Regions from separate parts of the Bacillus basilensis genome, predicted to be linked through region 3. Evidence: predicted binding sites of a transcription regulator. Region 3 holds the regulator's gene; each other region holds the start of a gene.
The links. The regulator Rex, encoded in region 3, represses fermentation and respiration genes when NADH is low (regulators of the CRP and FNR family bind a similar motif). The targets are predictions, from matches to a motif close to TTGTGAAATATTTCACAA.
Positions count from the first base shown of each region.

Region 1: ACQVV1_RS25485 (DUF1641 domain-containing protein) is a predicted target of Rex. The motif match lies at 3,878-3,895, and genes of this name have one in related genera.
Region 2: adhE (bifunctional acetaldehyde-CoA/alcohol dehydrogenase) is a predicted target of Rex. The motif match lies at 991-1,008, and genes of this name have one in related genera.

Region 1 covers NZ_JBNTQO010000020.1:37,860-44,169, reverse strand. Annotated here, with positions in the region: gene ACQVV1_RS25505 (thioester domain-containing protein) at 1-686, opposite strand, end outside; gene ACQVV1_RS25500 (aldo/keto reductase) at 799-1,638, opposite strand; gene ACQVV1_RS25495 (MFS transporter) at 1,655-2,818, opposite strand; gene ACQVV1_RS25490 (winged helix-turn-helix transcriptional regulator) at 3,185-3,529, shown strand; gene ACQVV1_RS25485 (DUF1641 domain-containing protein) at 3,965-4,405, shown strand; gene ACQVV1_RS25480 (NAD(P)/FAD-dependent oxidoreductase) at 4,450-5,628, shown strand; gene tyrS (tyrosine--tRNA ligase) at 5,819-6,310, opposite strand, start outside.
Region 2 covers NZ_JBNTQO010000024.1:5,000-11,309, reverse strand. Annotated here, with positions in the region: gene ACQVV1_RS26870 (bifunctional cystathionine gamma-lyase/homocysteine desulfhydrase) at 1-858, shown strand, start outside; gene adhE (bifunctional acetaldehyde-CoA/alcohol dehydrogenase) at 1,119-3,722, shown strand; gene ACQVV1_RS26860 (YrhC family protein) at 3,849-4,076, shown strand; gene ACQVV1_RS26855 (ABC transporter substrate-binding protein) at 4,233-5,180, shown strand; gene ACQVV1_RS26850 (FecCD family ABC transporter permease) at 5,186-6,214, shown strand; gene ACQVV1_RS26845 (ABC transporter ATP-binding protein) at 6,201-6,310, shown strand, end outside.
Region 3 covers NZ_JBNTQO010000035.1:8,587-14,896, reverse strand. Annotated here, with positions in the region: gene tsaB (tRNA (adenosine(37)-N6)-threonylcarbamoyltransferase complex dimerization subunit type 1 TsaB) at 1-622, shown strand, start outside; gene rimI (ribosomal protein S18-alanine N-acetyltransferase) at 636-1,079, shown strand; gene tsaD (tRNA (adenosine(37)-N6)-threonylcarbamoyltransferase complex transferase subunit TsaD) at 1,079-2,095, shown strand; gene ACQVV1_RS29170 (ABC-F family ATP-binding cassette domain-containing protein) at 2,558-4,480, opposite strand; gene ACQVV1_RS29165 (redox-sensing transcriptional repressor Rex) at 4,668-5,297, shown strand; gene ACQVV1_RS29160 (YdiK family protein) at 5,327-5,518, opposite strand; gene ACQVV1_RS29155 (CPBP family intramembrane glutamic endopeptidase) at 5,515-6,264, opposite strand.

The DNA of each region.
Region 1 (6,310 bases), on a different contig from region 3:
GGAATTAAAATGCGGAACTTTTCTCCTACATTAAATTCTGTTTTTGCTTCGCCTTTTTCATTTACAAATTTCGCTCCTGCTGGTGCACCTATTGCTTGCACTTTATACGTCCCGCTTTTTGCATTTGTTTCTACTGTATATAAACCTGTTTCAAAGAAATCATTTTTCAATACTGCTTGTTGTTCTTCCAATGGTACGACACTCATCGTAATTTCTTGTAATTCTTCACTAGCGCTTGCTTTTGCAACGATATCTTTCGTTACCTTTTCTACATTTTTATTACGGAAATCTAAATCATTAATATCGATTTGTTTTAACGCATCCCATACCGCAAGCTGCGTTGCGTAATGCGCTTCTCTCCAATCAGAAACACCTAATTCTTGTGGACTCTTTTGTGGATATCCATTCAATAGTACACGGTACACATTAATATCCACTTTACCCATTTCCGGTAAATCTTGACCGCTCGGAGATTTCAAATCTACATTTAAGCAAAATGCAATTTTTCCATCTGCCGTTTTAATAAGTTCTGTTCGAATTGGCTTCTTCTTTGACTTACTATAACTCCAATCCATTTGATACTTTGTATGGTCCATAACTTCGGCAAATGCTTTTTGAAGTGGGAATAACACAAATAACACACTTAAAAACATAGCTAGAAGTTTGAACGATTGCTTTATATTCATGTTTACAGCCCCTTATAACAAACTTAATACTAAGTAGTATTTAATTAGAAAATATTTTTATGCACAAAAAAAGAGTGCATAAAAGCACTCTTTTTTCTTTCTTACTTTAATCTTAGAAATCGAAGTTATCAGGATCTGGACCAACGCGGTGATTTTGATTTAACGCATCGATTTTTTCCATATCTTCTTTCGTTAACTCAAAGTTAAATACATCAGCGTTTGCAATGATGCGGTGTTCTTTCGTTGATTTTGGAATTGTAATTACTCCATTTTGAAGATCCCAACGTAAAATAACTTGCGCTGTTGTTTTACCGTGTTTCTCAGCAATTGCTTGTAATGTTTCGTTATCTAATAATTGACCTTGCATTAATGGTGACCATGCTTCCATTTGAATACCTTGTTCTTTACAGAAAGCTTGTAATTCTTTTTGTGTCAAACGAGGGTGGTATTCTACTTGGTTAATCATTGGCTTGATTTCTGCATCTTTCATTACATCTTGTAAGTGATGGATTTGGAAGTTACTTACACCAATTGCACGTACGCGCTCTTCTTTATAAAGTGTTTCTAACGCTCTCCATGTATCTTTATATTTTCCTTCTACAGGCCAGTGAACAAGGAATAAATCTAAATAATCTAGTTCTAATTTCTTTAAACTCTCTTCGTATGCAGCAATTGTTTCTTCATATCCTTGATCTGCATTCCACACTTTTGAAGTGATGAATAAATCTTCTCTTGAAATACCAGTTGCTTCGATACCTGCACGGATTCCTTCACCTACAGCTTTTTCATTTCCGTAAATTGCAGCTGTATCGATACTGCGGTATCCTGCTTTAATCGCTGATTTTACAGCTTCTACAAGTTCTGGTCCTTCTTCTACTTTAAATACACCTAAACCGAACCAAGGCATTTCTACACCATTATTTAATACTGCTTTACTTTGTAAGTTTTTCATTTTATTTTCTCTCCTTTTATTTTGCTTGATCTCTTTTTTCTAATGTCATGCTCCACGCTGTTAAAATAACAGCAGCTACTACCATAATGCCGCCTACCCAAGCAGTATGGATTAACCCTAATGAATTCGTTACAAGGCCACCTATATAAGAACCTAAAGCGATTCCTCCGTTAAATGCGGCAATATTTATTGCTGAAGCAACATCAACCGCACTCGGAACAAAGCGCTCTGCCAATATAACTACATATACTTGCAGCCCCGGAACATTCATAAATGCGAATAGTCCCATGAAAATAATTGTGATTAATCCAGCTACTTTAAATGGCGCTGTAAATGTTAAAACAAATAATATAATCGCTTGAATCAAGAACATGTAAAATAGCGCTCGAATCGGATTATGATTCGATAACTTTCCGCCGACCATATTCCCTATCGCAATGGCAATTCCATACACTAATAAAATGATAGTAACAGTACTTGCTTCAAACCCTGTTACTTCTTGTAATAGCGGTGATAAATACGTAAATGTTACGAATGTACCGCCGTATCCAAGTGCAGTAATAATGAAAACAAGTAATAGTCTTCCATTTTTAATTAGTTTGAATTGATCACGAAACGATACAGGTACACCATTTTTCAAATTAGATGGGACTAGTATGCTGTTTGCGATAAAAGCAATAATTCCAATTACAACAATCGCCATAAATGACGCTCTCCAGCCAAATTGTTGCCCAATAAAGGTACCAATTGGCACACCTGTAATAGTCGCAACTGTTAATCCAGTAAACATAATCGCAATGGCACTAGCACGTTTATTCTCTGGTACGATTGCGGCCGCGATTGTAGATCCTATCGACATAAACACACCATGTGCAAACGCAGCTACAATCCTTGCGATAATTAATACAGTGAAGCTTGTTGCTATTGCCGCAATGCCATTACCAATAATGAAAATAACCATAATCCACATTAATAATGTCTTTCTCGACATACTAGCTGTTAACGCTGTTAAGACAGGAGCTCCTACCGCTGCCCCTAACGCATATAGGGAAACAGTTAAACCAGCTGTTGTAACCGAAACATTTAAATCTTTTGAAATGGATGGTAATAAACCGACACTAATAAATTCGGTCGTACCAATCCCAAACGCACTAATTGCTAGTGCTAATAAAGCAAACATACTTCTTCGGTTCGTCTGAACTTCGGAAGATGGTACTGTATATGAACTCAATTGAATTCCTCCTTATTACAAGAAATCCAATCATAATAGTGCGATAAAAAGGCCCTTTTATCTTCTAAAAAATATATTTAATCTCTACAAATGCTATTATGAATGGTTTCATTCTTTTTTTGAAGAACGCACTTTAAAGTACTATAGGCACCAAAAGGTAACATAGTCACTTTTCAGTACCGTACTACTCATTTGCCTCTTACATGTGCTATTATGAAACATATTTAACATGATAAAAAGTACGTACTTTAAAGTGCTATAGGTACTAAAAAGTAACATTTGTATTATTTAACACTCACACAAGGAGGGTTTCATATGAAGAAATATAATATTCCTGTAGAGGCGACCTTAGAAGTTATCGGCGGCAAATGGAAGGTTGTTATTCTTTGTCACTTAACGAAAGGTACAAAGAGAACGAGTGAACTAAAACGTTCAATGCCTGGTATTACACAAAAAATGTTAACGCAGCAATTACGTGAATTAGAAGACGACGGCGTTATTCAAAGAAAGGTATACAATCAAGTTCCACCAAAAGTAGAATATTCTCTTACTGATTACGGTTGGTCTTTAGAATCCATTCTTGATTCTCTTTGTTCTTGGGGCGAATGCCATCTTGAAAAGGAAGGTAACACATCGATGCTAATTGCGGAAGGTGAATAATAGGAAAAAGGAAAAAACGAACATGAATTTGTTCATTTTTTCCTTTTTTTCTTATTATATATGTACATTTCTAACTGAAACAAAATATTTTATACGCTTTCATACCTTGTCAGTACTACGTTATACATTCAATATCAAATAATTAGGAATCATTTTTATGTTAACATAGGTGTATATAGTATATAATATAGGATATATATTATATACACTTTCCGGTAACGGAGCTTTTCCATTATGCGGACAAGCCATATATCGGACAGTTCATAAATAATAGGTAAGACGTTATGGTTTTAGATTTATGTTTGCAGCTTACTTGCTGTCATAAATTTAAAGGCATTTTATTGTGTTTTGTGAAACTTTGTATAAAGTTTCGTAACCGTTTACTATCTTACTTATAAAAAATAAGAGTATTGCTATCGTAAAGGAGAATTGGAGATGCCAGAAACTATGACTCAAACAAAGCCAGAACAAGAAACTGTACAAATTTCTGCTAGCCAAGGACAACTTGATGTACTTGATCAGTTGTTAAAACCTGAGGTACAAGAATCATTAACAACACTAGTGGAACAGCTTCCAAAATTAACTGAGCTTGTTAACATTTTAACTAAGTCTTATGACTTCGCTCAAACTGTTGCTACTGATGAAGTATTAAAAAGCGACACTGTTGGTGCAATCACAGAGCTTGTAGAACCTGTAAAAGATACAGTGAAAAGCATGGCTGCAACTGCAATCGAAGCGAAAGATCGTGCTGACGAAAGCAACGAAGTTATTGGCCTATTCGGTCTATTAAAATTACTAAAAGATCCACAAGCACAAAAAATGTTCCGCTTTGTGAACGCATATCTTCAAATTAGTGCAGAACGTAACAATAAATAAGTTAACTTATAACAACAATTAGTAAAGACGGGGGATATCATACTATGTCAAAACAAATTGTCATCTTAGGCGCTGGTTATGGCGGTCTTCTTGCCGCTTTAAACGTACGTAAATATTACAGCAAATCAGAAGCACAAGTTACAGTGATTAACCAATACCCAACACACCAAATCATCACTGAACTACACCGCCTTGCAGCTGGTAATGTTGCTGAGCAAGCAATTGCAATGCCACTTACAAAGCTTTTCAAAGGTAAAGACATCGATCTTAAAATTGCAACAGTTGAGTCATTCTCAGTTGATAGCAAAGAAATTAAATTAGCTGGCGGCACTACTTTATCTTACGATGCACTTGTAGTTGCTTTAGGAAGTAAAACTGCTTACTTCGGTATTCCAGGACTAGAAGAAAACAGCATGGTATTAAAATCTGCTGCTGATGCAAACAAAATCTACAAACACGTTGAAGACCGTATTCGTGAATACGCGAAAACGAAAAACGAAGCTGATGCTACAATCGTAATCGGTGGTGGCGGATTAACTGGCGTTGAGCTAGTTGGTGAGCTTGCTGACATTATGCCTAAACTTGCAAAAAGCCACGGCGTAAATCCAAAAGAAGTTAAACTTCTTCTTGTTGAAGCAGGTCCAAAAATCCTTCCAGTATTACCAGACCACTTAATCGAACGTGCAACTACTAGCCTAGAAGCACGCGGCGTTACATTCTTAACTGGTCTTCCTGTAACAAACGTTGCTGGCAATGAGATCGACTTAAAAGACGGTCAAAAACTTGTTGCTAACACATTCGTTTGGACAGGCGGTGTACAAGGTAATCCACTAATCGGTGAATCAGGTCTTGAAGTTAACCGTGGACGTGCAACAGTTGATGCATACCTACAATCTACTTCTCACAAAGACGTATTCGTTGCTGGAGACAGCGCTGTTGTCTTCGCTCCAGACGGACGTCCATACCCACCAACTGCACAAATTGCTTGGCAAATGGGTGAGTTAATTGGATACAACTTATACGCAGCACTAGAAGGCAAAGCATTCGAAGAGTTCGCACCTGTAAACTCTGGAACACTTGCTAGTCTAGGACGTAAAGATGCTGTTGCTACAATCGGAGCAAGCAATACTCCACTTAAAGGCTTACCAGCATCATTAATGAAAGAAGCAAGTAACGTTCGTTACTTATCACACATTAAAGGTCTATTCAGCTTAGCTTACTAATCTGAATATAAGCCCGAATCATGCCCTGCATGGTTCGGGCTATTTTTATCCGTAATTTTCTCTAACTTATTTATTCGGCAGAAGAATAAAATAATCCTTTAAATTATCTAAATTTACTGATTATTTTATGTCTAAATTGTGTATATGAAAGAATGGAAGTATTCTTCCTACTCCCATCCTTTCACACAAATTATTCTCCTAACTTCACAAGGCTATAGTTCTTCTTCCCTTTACGGATAATAATAAATCGTCCATCAAATGAATTCTCTATAGTAACATCCGTGCCTACATCTGTTACTTTTTCACCATTCATAGAAATCGCACCATTATTAATGTCTTCGCGTGCTTGTCTTCTAGATGGTTCAATTCCTAAATCAACTAGCCATTCTACGATGTTTTTCGTCTCTTTTGAAGACTGGAATGTTGGCATTTCTTTAAAGCCTTGTTCAATTTCATCAGCTGTTAACGATTTAATATCTCCGCTAAATAACGCTGCTGTAATTTTCACAGCTTGCAGGAATGCTTCTTCTCCGTGAACGAATTTTGTCATTTCTTCCGCTAATACTTTTTGCGCTTCACGTTTATGAGGCTCTGTTTCTACCTTGACCGCTAATTCATCAATGCGCTCTTTCGTTAAGAATGTAAAGTATTTCAAGTATTTGACTACGTCACGGTCATCTGT
Region 2 (6,310 bases), on a different contig from region 3:
TTAACAGATGATGTGTATGGCGGAACGTATCGCGTTATTACGAAAGTATTAAATCGCTTCGGTATTGAACATACATTTGTAGATACAACAAATCTAGAAGAAGTTGAAGAAGCGATTCGTCCAAATACGAAAGCAATTTATGTAGAAACACCAACGAACCCACTACTAAAAATTACTGATATTAAGAAAATCTCTACTCTTGCTAAAGAGAAAGACTTATTAACAATTATTGATAACACATTCATGACGCCATATTGGCAGTCGCCGATTTCTTTAGGAGCAGATATTGTGCTTCATAGTGCAACGAAATATTTAGGAGGTCATAGTGATGTAGTGGCAGGTCTAGTAGTTGTAAATAGCCCACAACTAGCAGAAGACCTTCACTTTGTACAAAACTCAACAGGAGGTATTCTTGGACCACAAGACAGCTTCTTACTACTTCGCGGTTTAAAAACATTAGGAATTCGTATGGAGGAACATGAAACGAATTCACGCGCTATTGCTGAGTTTTTAAATAACCATCCAAAAGTAAATAAAGTATATTATCCAGGTCTTGCATCACATCAAAACCATGAACTAGCAACAGAGCAAGCAAATGGATTTGGTGCAATTATCTCATTTGATGTAGATAGCGAAGAGACATTAAATAAAGTACTTGAGAAATTGCAATACTTTACACTTGCTGAAAGTTTAGGAGCAGTAGAAAGTTTAATTTCTATTCCATCTCAAATGACACATGCATCAATCCCGGCAGATCGTCGCAAAGAATTAGGAATTACAGATACATTAATTCGAATTTCTGTCGGTATTGAAGACGGTGAAGATTTAATTGAAGATTTAGCACAAGCATTAGTGTAGTAAAAATGCACTGCTAATATAGAGCAGTGCGTTTTTATTACACTATTTTGTGAAAGTTTTCACAAAATAGACATACACAAATGAAATGATTTCATGTATATTGAATTCATGAAGTGTTACTCACGAACAGGCTTGTGAAATATTTCACAAACAATGAAGTTCATGTAGGAAAGCAACTCTATTTTTTTTGCGCTAATCGGGACTTGTGATGACCTATAGGGTCTTATTTAGTCCAAGATAGCAGAATAGGAGGAATTTACATGGTAGTCAAAGAGAAAGTTGTAAATGAAATGCAGGAAGTAAAAGAGATGATTAATACGTTAGTGAATAACGGTCGGAAGGCTTTACAAGCATTAGAAAGTTTTACACAAGAGCAAATTGACAACATTGTTCATGAAATGGCATTAGCAGGTGTTGATCAACATATGCCACTTGCAAAGTTGGCTGTTGAAGAAACAGGGCGTGGTGTATACGAAGATAAATGCATTAAAAATATTTTTGCTACTGAATATATTTGGCATAGCATAAAGAAAGATAAAACAGTAGGGATTATTCACGAAGATCCTCATGAAGAAATAATAGAAATTGCGGAACCTGTTGGTGTAGTAGCTGGGGTAACGCCGGTAACGAATCCGACATCGACAACAATGTTTAAAGCATTAATCGCGATAAAAACGAGAAATCCAATTATTTTCGCATTTCATCCTTCAGCACAAAACTGTTCTATTGCAGCCGCGAAAACAGTATACGATGCAGCGGTGAAGGCGGGGGCACCAAAACATTGTATTCAGTGGATTGAAAAACCTTCTGTCGAAGCAACGAAACAATTAATGAACCATGAAGGTGTTGCGCTTGTTTTGGCAACTGGAGGAGCAGGTATGGTGAAATCAGCTTATTCTACTGGAAAACCAGCGCTAGGTGTAGGTCCTGGTAATGTACCGTGTTATATAGAGAAATCAGCGCATATAAAACGAGCGGTTAATGATTTGATTTTATCAAAAACGTTTGATAACGGTATGATTTGTGCATCAGAACAAGCAATCATTGTAGACAAGGAAATTTATGATGATGTGAAAACAGAAATGATTGCAAATGATTGTTACTTTGTAACCGAGGAAGAGAGAAGAAAATTAGAAAAGCTCGTTATTAATGAAAATACATGTGCAGTAAATAGTGATATTGTAGGGAAATCAGCACAGTATATTGCCGAATTAGTTGGAATTGCTGTACCTGAAAATACAAAAATGCTTGTAGCTGAAATACAAGGTATCGGAGCAGCATATCCACTATCTCGTGAGAAATTGAGTCCAGTATTAGCTTGTGTAAAAGCAAATTCATTAGAAGAAGGATTTACATATTGCGAAGAAATGTTAAGCCTCGGTGGTTTAGGACATTCAGCAGTCATTCATTCTGTAAATAAAGAAGTGCAAAAGCAATTTGGATTACGCATGAAAGCTTGCCGCCTTATTGTAAATGCTCCTTCATCACAAGGAGGAATCGGTGACATATATAATGGGTTTATTCCATCACTTACGCTTGGCTGCGGCTCGTATGGGAAAAACTCAGTTTCTCAAAACGTAACAGCGATGCATTTATTAAATATAAAAAGGTTGGCAAATAGAAAAAAGAATATGCAGTGGTTCAAATTACCACCAAAAATTTATTTTGAAAAACATGCGACGGCATATTTAGCAAGTATGCCTAACATTTCACGTGCATTTATTGTAACGGATCCGGGAATGGTTGAGCACGGATATGTAGATACAGTCGCGCACTATTTACGTAAACATGCAAATGATGTGAAAGTTGAAGTTTTCTTTGAGGTCGAGCCAGATCCATCAGATGAAACTGTTTTTAAAGGTGCGGAAATGATGAGAAGTTTTAAGCCGGATGTCATTATCGCACTTGGTGGAGGTTCAGCTATGGATGCAGCGAAAGGGATGTGGCTTTTCTATGAGCACCCAGAAGCAACATTCTATGGAATTAAACAAAAGTTTTTAGATATAAGAAAACGTACATGTAAATATCCGGAATTAGGAAGTAAGGCGCAGTTTGTTGCCATTCCAACAACATCAGGAACAGGATCAGAAGTGACACCATTTGCGGTTATTACAGATAAGAAAAATAATATAAAGTATCCACTTGCAGATTATGAATTAACGCCAGATGTAGCAATTGTAGATCCACAATTTGTAATGACAGTACCGCCACATGTAACAGCAGACACTGGGATGGACGTATTGACGCATGCAATAGAGGCGTATGTGTCTGTTCTGGCAAATGACTATACAGATGGGTTAGCATTAAAGGCCATTGATCTCGTATTTAAATACTTACCAAGAGCATTTAAAGATGGAAATGATGAAGAAGCACGAGAAAAAATGCATAATGCTTCTGCAATCGCAGGGATGGCATTTGCAAATGCGTTTCTAGGTATTAATCACAGTTTAGCACATAAAATTGGGCCGGAATTCCATATTCCGCATGGACGTGCGAATGCAATTCTTATGCCACACGTAGTTCGCTATAATGCTATTAAGCCAAGAAAACACGCATTGTTCCCAAAATATGAGCACTTTGTAGCTGATGAACGTTATGCACATATTGCGAGAATGCTCGGGCTTCCAGCACGTTCAACAGCAGAAGGTGTGGAATCACTCGTTAAAGCAATTATTGAGCTTGGAAAAAGTTTAAATATAAATATGAGTATTGCAGGACAAGGAGTTGCTAAAGATCAATTTGAAGAGGTTGTTGGATTATTAGCAGAAAGAGCTTTTGAAGATCAATGTACAACAGCTAATCCAAAATTACCTCTCATTTCAGAGCTAAAAGAAATTTATATGGAAGCATATAAAGGTGAGTAATGGTTATGAAAGAGTCGCAATAAAGCGGCTCTTTTTCTTTTGGAAAACATCTCCCAGAATGGCTGTATTTACTTGTCTTTAAGTTTAATAGAATATGATACAGTGAAATGGAGGAGTGAGAATATAATGAAAGAATTACAAGAAAAAATAGAAGATTATACTCGGTTCGGACAAATTCTTCTCGCTGTAAGTACATTGTTAATGGTTGGCTTATTGATTCCGAATGGAGCAAAAGAAACATTACAACCTTTTGTTATGATGGGGAGCATCGTTATATTTTTAGGTTTATCCTTCTTTTTCTTTCAGCGTGTGAAAGTGATGCGAGACGAGTTAGAGGGAAACGAATGTGAATAATACTGATAAATAGAGCGTTACAAAAAGAAGGAATTTTTTTGTAACGCTTTTTGTTTTTTCTAGAAAATGTATGCGTTTCATATTGACAATGATAATCCTTATCAATTAAAGTAGAATGGTAGTTAATGATTATCATTATCAGTTAGAGGTGAAAGGATGAATAAATCTATTACGCTATTCACAGCGATTTTATCAATTTTTTTCTTATTAATAGGTTGCAGTGCAAAAGGAGACGAAACAGCATCGGCAACAAAAACGGAAAAAGGAAAAGAGAAAATCGAAGTTACGGATCTGTCAGGAAGGAAGGTAACATTCGATAAGGCGCCAGAAAGTTTTGCTACGTTGAGTATGGGAGATATGGATATAATTCATGCTTTAGGTGGAAAAATAGTAGGTCGTCCAGATGCAAAAATAACTCTTTCAGAGGATGTAAAGAAAATACAAGTAATCGGGAACGCACATCAGCCGAATTTTGAGCAAATTGCTAGTGTAAAGCCTGATGTACTTATTGCTAACAATGGATTCCAAAAGAACGCTCCAACGGTTGAAAGACAAGGAACGAAAGTAATGATTTCTTCTGCAAATTCTGTACAAGATATTCAAAAGAATATTGAGCTATATGGAACGATAATGAAGAAAGAAGATAAAGCAAAAGAACTTAACCAAAAAATTAATGATCAAATAAAGAAATATGAGAAAAAGAGCGATGTGAAAGCATTGCTAGTGTATGGAGCACCAGGTACATATTTAGCAGCATTACCAACATCTTTATCAGGTGATATTTTAGAAAAGACAGGCGGGAAAAATATTGCAGCTGATTTTCCAGAAATGAAGGAATATCCGCAATATGCACAGCTCAGCGTAGAACGTATTATTGAGGCAAATCCAGATGTGATTTATTTAATTACACATGGAGATCCAACTAGCGTTAAAAAAGCATTTGAAGGCGAAATGATGAAAAATGAAGCGTGGAAAAATTTAGATGCAGTAAAACAAAATCGTGTAGTTATTTTGCCACCTGATTTATTTGGATCTAATCCTGGAACAAAAGTTACAGAAGCGATGGACTTTATGTATAAAAGTATACAAGATGTAAGGAAATGATAAGTATGGAAAGTAGTGAAGTAGTAAGGGAAAAGGAACATCCTTTTGCGAAAAAAAGATGGATAATAGCAGTTAGTTTAGTTGTATTAACGATCTTAGGTCTTTTTTACGGCCTTTTCGCAGGAAGCTTATCCTTTTCTTTACGAGATATTCTAACAGGGATACAAGATGAGGGTTCGACAGTTCATCGAATTGTATGGGACCTTCGTATACCAAGAGTGCTCGTTGGGTTTATAGTAGGGACATGTTTAGCTACATCTGGTGCATTACTACAAGGAGTTATGAGAAATCCTCTTGCAGACCCTGGTATTATCGGAGTTTCATCTGGAGCAGGCCTTGTAGCAATTGTAATTATGATTTTATTCCCTCAGCATATGGCTTTTTTACCGCTCGGGGCGTTTTTAGGAGCTTTCATAACGGCGATGGTCATTTATGCTTTATCATGGCAAAAAGGGGCACCACCTTCAAGAATTGTCTTAGTAGGTGTGTCAATTAATGCATTAATTGGTGCAGCGACGTCAGCATTAATGTTATTACATAGTGACAAAGTACAATCCGTGTTACCGTGGTTAGCGGGCGGCATTGGTGGTGTAAGTTGGGCACATTTAAACATGATTATTTATTATGCAATATTCGCTATTATATTAGCCTTCTTTGGTATTAAACATATTCGAGTATTAATGCTTGGAGATGAAATGGCGAAATTATTAGGTCATAACGTGGAGAGAAGCCGTTTTTATTTAATAGTAGTAAGCACATTATTAGCTGGAATTGCAGTTAGTGTTTCTGGTCTTATTGGATTTGTCGGTCTGGTCGTACCACATATGTTACGTTTATTGGTTGGAAATGACTATAAATATTTACTGCCATTATCATGCCTTGGCGGAGGGATATTACTTGTTTTTGCGGATGCGATAGCTCGAAGTTGGTTCGATCCAATTGAATTACCTGTTGGTATTTTATTATCCTTCTTAGGTGGTCCGTTCTTCTTATATTTAATTCATAGAGGAGGAAAACAACGTGATTTCCGTTAACAAAGTGTTTTACGCACATTCTGAAAGATTTCAAATGCAAAATATGAATGTACATATTAAAGCTGGAGAGGTCGTTAGTTTAATTGGACCGAATGG
Region 3 (6,310 bases):
TGGGGAAATCATTACGAATTTAACAAAAAACCATTCTGTACGTCTTATGCCAGCTGTAGAACAACTGTTAAAAGAATGCGGTGTAAAGCCGAAAGAATTAACTAAAATTGTTGTAGCAGCTGGACCAGGATCGTATACAGGTGTTCGCATAGGTGTGACAGCTGCGAAAACATTAGCTTGGTCACTTCAAATACCAATTGTAGGTGTATCAAGTTTAGAAGTAGTAGCTGCAAATGGTGCTAATTTTAATGGACTAATCTGTCCTTTATTCGACGGAAGACGTGGACAAATTTATACTGGCTTATATACATATGAAGGAGAGAATTTAGCTTCTATAGAAGAAGACCGAATCATCCTTATTGTAGATTGGTTGCAAATGTTACAAGATAAAGGAAAGCCTGTTCTATTTATTGGTAACGATGTTAAACTGCACAAAGAAACAATTATCGAACATTTAGGCGATCAAGCTGTATTTGCTCCTTTCACTAAAAATAACCCAAGACCAAGTGAGTTAGCGTTCTTAGGATTACAAAAAGAAGAACAAGATGTACATTCATTTGTTCCTAGTTATCTTCGTTTAGCTGAAGCTGAAACAAAGTGGTTAGAAAGTCAAAACAAGTAGGAGCTTGCAGAAGATGGATATGATATTTAGAAAGATGGAATTCGATGATATTGCTCAAATTGTAGCTATTGAAGTAGCATCTTTTTCAACTCCTTGGACTGCAGATGCCTTTCACCGTGAGTTAACGATGAATGAACATGCACATTATGTTGTGCTAGAAAAAGATGGTCGTGTAATTGGGTATTGTGGATTGTGGATAATTATTGATGAATCACATATAACAAATATAGCCATTTTACCAGAATACAGAGGTCAGAAGCTAGGAGATGCTTTATTGAAAGAAGCTATTTCCGAAGCGAAAGCTCTAGGAGTAAAAACGATGACACTTGAAGTACGTGTATCAAATGAAGTAGCAAAACAGTTATACAGAAAATACGGATTTCAAAATGGTGGAATTCGTAAACGATACTATGCAGACAATCAGGAAGATGGTCTCGTAATGTGGGTGAATATATAATGGAAAAAAATACGATTATACTTGGTATTGAAACAAGTTGTGATGAAACAGCAGTAGCGGTTGTTAAAAATGGAACGGAAATTATTGCGAATGTCGTTGCATCACAAATTGAAAGTCATAAACGTTTTGGTGGAGTTGTACCAGAGATTGCATCTCGTCATCATGTAGAAGAAATTACAGTTGTGTTAGAAGAAGCATTAAAAGAAGCAAATATTACATTTGATGATATTGATGCAATTGCTGTAACAGAAGGGCCTGGTTTAGTAGGAGCGCTTTTAATAGGGGTAAATGCAGCGAAAGCAGTAGCTTTTGCACATGATATTCCTCTAGTTGGTGTTCATCATATCGCTGGTCACATTTACGCAAACCGTTTAGTAAAAGAAGTTCAGTTCCCACTACTATCACTTGTTGTATCTGGTGGACATACAGAGCTTGTTTATATGAAAGAGCATGGTTCATTTGAAGTAATTGGTGAAACAAGAGATGATGCAGCTGGAGAGGCATATGATAAAGTAGCTCGTACGTTATCCATGCCATATCCAGGGGGGCCTCATATTGATCGCCTTGCACACGAAGGAGAACCAACAATCGATTTGCCTCGTGCATGGCTAGAACCGGATTCGTATGATTTCAGCTTTAGTGGATTGAAATCAGCAGTTATCAACACTGTGCATAACGCAAAACAACGAGGAATCGAAATTGCACCGGAAGATTTAGCAGCAAGTTTCCAAGAGAGTGTAATAGATGTGCTGGTAACGAAAGCATCTCGTGCAGCAGAAGCGTATAATGTAAAACAACTGCTTCTCGCTGGTGGAGTTGCTGCGAATAAAGGACTTCGCACACGTTTGGAGGCAGAATTTGCGCCAAAAGAAAATATTGAGCTAATTATTCCTCCGTTATCTTTATGCACAGATAATGCAGCGATGATTGCAGCGGCAGGTACGATTGCATATGAACAAGGAAAACGTGCTACATTAGCTTTAAATGCAAATCCAGGATTAGATATTGAAGCATAGTTATACACAAAATTAACCACAGCTTGTGGATAAAAGCCATATTATCTGTTGATAATGTGGCTTTTACTGTGTATATAAAATGTTAATAACTTTTTTGGTGATTGTGGATAATGTGGAAAAGTTATTTCTGTGTTTATATATTAAAGGTGGATATGTGCATAACGTTGTGGATAAATCAAACGAAGTCTGACCTTTGAATGTATCCTTTTTCGGGAAATAAAATAATGGTGAATATCTGAAAAGATATTTCGAGATAATCTTCTTTTAATTTGCGAATTGCTACAGATGTCAAACTTTGTCGGTAAATCGATACTTGGTGTCGAATCGTTGATATAGTTCCAGTTACGATGGACATATTCAAAAAACGTTCATGTACGATGACGTTGCTTCGCTCTAGAAAACAAAAAGGATGTCACATAGTCAAAAATCCCGACTTATGAGACATCCTCCTTATTCATACTCTTATAAATGCAATTCTTCCCATTCTGCCATACAAGCATCGAGTTGCTCTTGTAGTGTTTGTTTTTTTGTTGTAATTTCACTAGCCTTTTCATAATCTGCATATATTTCTGGTAAGCAAAGTTGATCTTCTAACGTAGCAATTTCTTCTTCGAATACTACAATGTTTTGTTCTAGCTCCTCAATTTTTCGAGTACGTTGACGCTCTAATTTTTTGCGCTCTTTTTCTTCGAGATAATTTAATTTTTCTTGTGCAACTGTCTTTTGAACCGGTGCTTCATCTTCTTGCTCTAATTCCGCACGTTCGATCATCTCATTTTTCTTTGCAACGTAGTAATCGTAATCCCCTAAATACTCCTGTGCACCTTCTGTTGATAACTCAACAACGGTTGTCGTTACACGATTAATAAAGTAGCGGTCATGTGAGACAAATAAAAGAGTACCTGGATAATCAATTAAAGCATTCTCCAAAATCTCTTTACTATTTAAATCAAGATGGTTCGTAGGTTCATCGAGAATTAATAAATTTGATTTTTGCATCATAAGTTTTGCAAGAGCTAACCGAGCTTTTTGTCCACCACTCAGAGAAGATACTGGTTTTAGTACATCATCCCCTGTGAATAAGAAGTTACCTAGTATCGTGCGAATTTCCTTTTCAGGTTGCAGAGGATATTCATCCCATAATTCATTTAATACGCGCTTAGAAGATGTTAAGTTAGCTTGTTCCTGATCATAATAGCCAACAGATACATTGGATCCGAAAGAAACATCACCATTTAATAGGGGTAACTTATTCACAAGTGATTTTAATAATGTGGATTTTCCAATTCCGTTTGGACCAACTAAAGCAACACTATCCCCGCGAGTTAAGCGCATTGTTACATGTTCAATAATCGGATCCTCATCATATCCGATGGTTGCATCCTTTACTTGTAAAACGTCATTTCCACTTTGTTTTTCAATATCGAAGTGGAAGGAAGCTGACTTAGAATCACCTAATGGTCTTGTTAATAATTCCATTCGGTCTAATTGTTTACGACGGCTTTGCGCACGTTTTGTCGTAGATGCACGAGCTATATTTTTTTGAACGAAGTCTTCCAGCTTAGCGATTTCATCTTGTTGTTTTTCATAACGTTTCATTTCCTGCTCGTATAGTGCTGATTTTAAGTCTAAATATTTACTGTAGTTACCAACAAATCGTCTACTTTCTTTATTCGAAATTTCATATACTTGTGTAACGAGTTTATCTAAGAAATAACGGTCATGGGAAACGATTAGTATTGCGCCAGGATAACCTTGTAAATATTGTTCAAGCCATGTTAATGTTTCGATGTCTAAATGGTTTGTAGGCTCGTCCAAAATAAGTAGGTCTGGTTTCGTTAATAATAATTTACCGAGAGCTAATCGTGTTTTTTGTCCACCGCTTAATGTGGAAATCGTCGTCTGGTGCGTTTCAACTGGGAAGCCAAGACCACTTAAAATCGAACGGATATCTGCTTCATATTGGTAGCCACCTTGGTCTTTATAATCTAATTGCAATTGGTCATAATCAGCTAATAATCTTTCATATGTAGCCTCGTTTGAAAAGTTTTCTTCTTTTCCCATCTCTTGCTCTAGCCTTCGAAGCTTTGTCTCCATTTGTTGCAAGTGTGTAAAGACGGTTAACATTTCATCCCAAATTGTTAAAGACGTTTCTAACCCGGTATTTTGGGCTAAATATCCGATTGAGACATCTTTCGGTTTTATAATTTCGCCACCATCATGAGATAGCTCACCAGCTATTATTTTTAATAATGTAGATTTTCCGGCTCCATTTCGTCCGACTAATGCGATACGATCCTTCGTTTGAACTTCCAATTTTATGTTTGCAAGAATCGTTTCTGCACCGTATAATTTCGAAAGCGCGTTTACTTGTAATAAAATCAATGTTTTCACCTCAAATAATTTCTTAACTTTGCCATGTTTATATTTCTCAATCATACTAAAAATAGTGTATAGTTTAAAATACAGAGAGAATACTTCTTCTTTCTATTATACAAGGAATTTAATAAGTGCTAAACTTCTGTATTTGATTAAAGCATATGAATAAAGATAGGGAGAGAGGAGAGGTTATATGGAGCAGCAGAAAATTCCACAAGCCACTGCTAAGAGATTGCCTCTATACTATCGATTTATCCAAAACTTATCTCTGTCTGGTAAGCAACGTGTTTCATCAGCCGAATTAAGTGAAGCGGTAAAGGTTGATTCCGCAACAATTCGAAGAGATTTCTCATACTTTGGAGCGTTAGGGAAAAAAGGATATGGATATAACGTAAATTATTTATTATCATTTTTCCGTGAAACACTCGACCAAGATGATATAACACGTGTAGCGCTTATTGGAGTAGGTAATTTAGGGACCGCTTTCTTACATTATAATTTCACGAAAAACAATAATACAAAAATTGAAATGGCGTTTGATGTTAGTGAAGAGAAAGTTGGAACAGAAATCGGAGGCATTCCTGTATATCACTTAGATGAATTAGAAGAACGTTTATCAACTGATATACAAGTGGCAATATTAACAGTACCCGCTACAGTAGCGCAATCTGTAGCCGATAGATTGGCAGAAACAAATGTGCATGGTATTTTGAATTTCACACCAGCACGCTTAAATGTGTCAGACAATATAAGAATTCATCATATTGATTTAGCAGTGGAGTTACAAACACTTGTTTACTTTTTGAAAAATTATCCACAATAAAACGCAGAGGAAGCGACCTCTGCGTTTTATTATTGTTTTTTCTTTGTGAATTTAACTAAGATAAGGCGAAGTGCCAAATTAAAATCAATCGTTGCCATAACTGCAAATAGTATTGTCCACATATTCCAGATTGTATCTGTTACGTTCGTAATGGCGAAGCGTGTAAAGATACATCCTAGAAGGAAGTACAATGCAGCCATGAACAATGGTGAGTTTCTCATACTAAAAATCCTCCGATAAAGCCTTGCATTTTTTCAGCTTCTTTAATCATTTCTTGAATTTGTTCGTTACTTACTAAAACTTGAGCAACTGCAACTAATGTATTCATTGCAACATGAGCGGCAATTGGAACGATAATACGTTTCGTTTTTACATATAAGAAGGCGAATACGAGCCCCATAGCGGTGTATACCAATAAGTGAGTAAAATCAAAATGAATCGCCGCAAATACAAGGGAACTAATGATAGCGGCAATAAAGAAGTTAAACTTCTTATAAAGTGTACCAAATAAAATTTTTCTAAATACGATTTCTTCTAAAATAGGTCCGATTATAGAAATAACGATAAGGAACCAAGGTGTCGTTCTTGCGATATCCATAAGTCTCGCTGTATTTTCAGATCCAGGTTTAATACCTAATACATACATTTCGATCATGCCAGCAATACTTTGCGAGAAAAATGCTAAGAAGAACCCGATAAAAATCCAACCAATCGTAGCTGGAACAGTAGAACGCATCTTATCTAAATGTCTGTCGCAAATATCTGTTCTAAGTAACCAAAGTACGATACATAATGCAATAAAGAAGCTAATGATCGCCCAGTGACCAGTTATGAGTTGAAATTTCTCTTCCCTAGTAAATCCCCTGTTATCATAAAGTCCAGTTTTCAGAAGAAGTGGTAATCCAGCAATTGATGATAACTGCATTAAAATGTATGTAACGATAACCCACCAATATTGTTTTTTCAAATGGTTTAACCATCCTTTCTAACTCTAGTGTATGAGATAAGGTAGG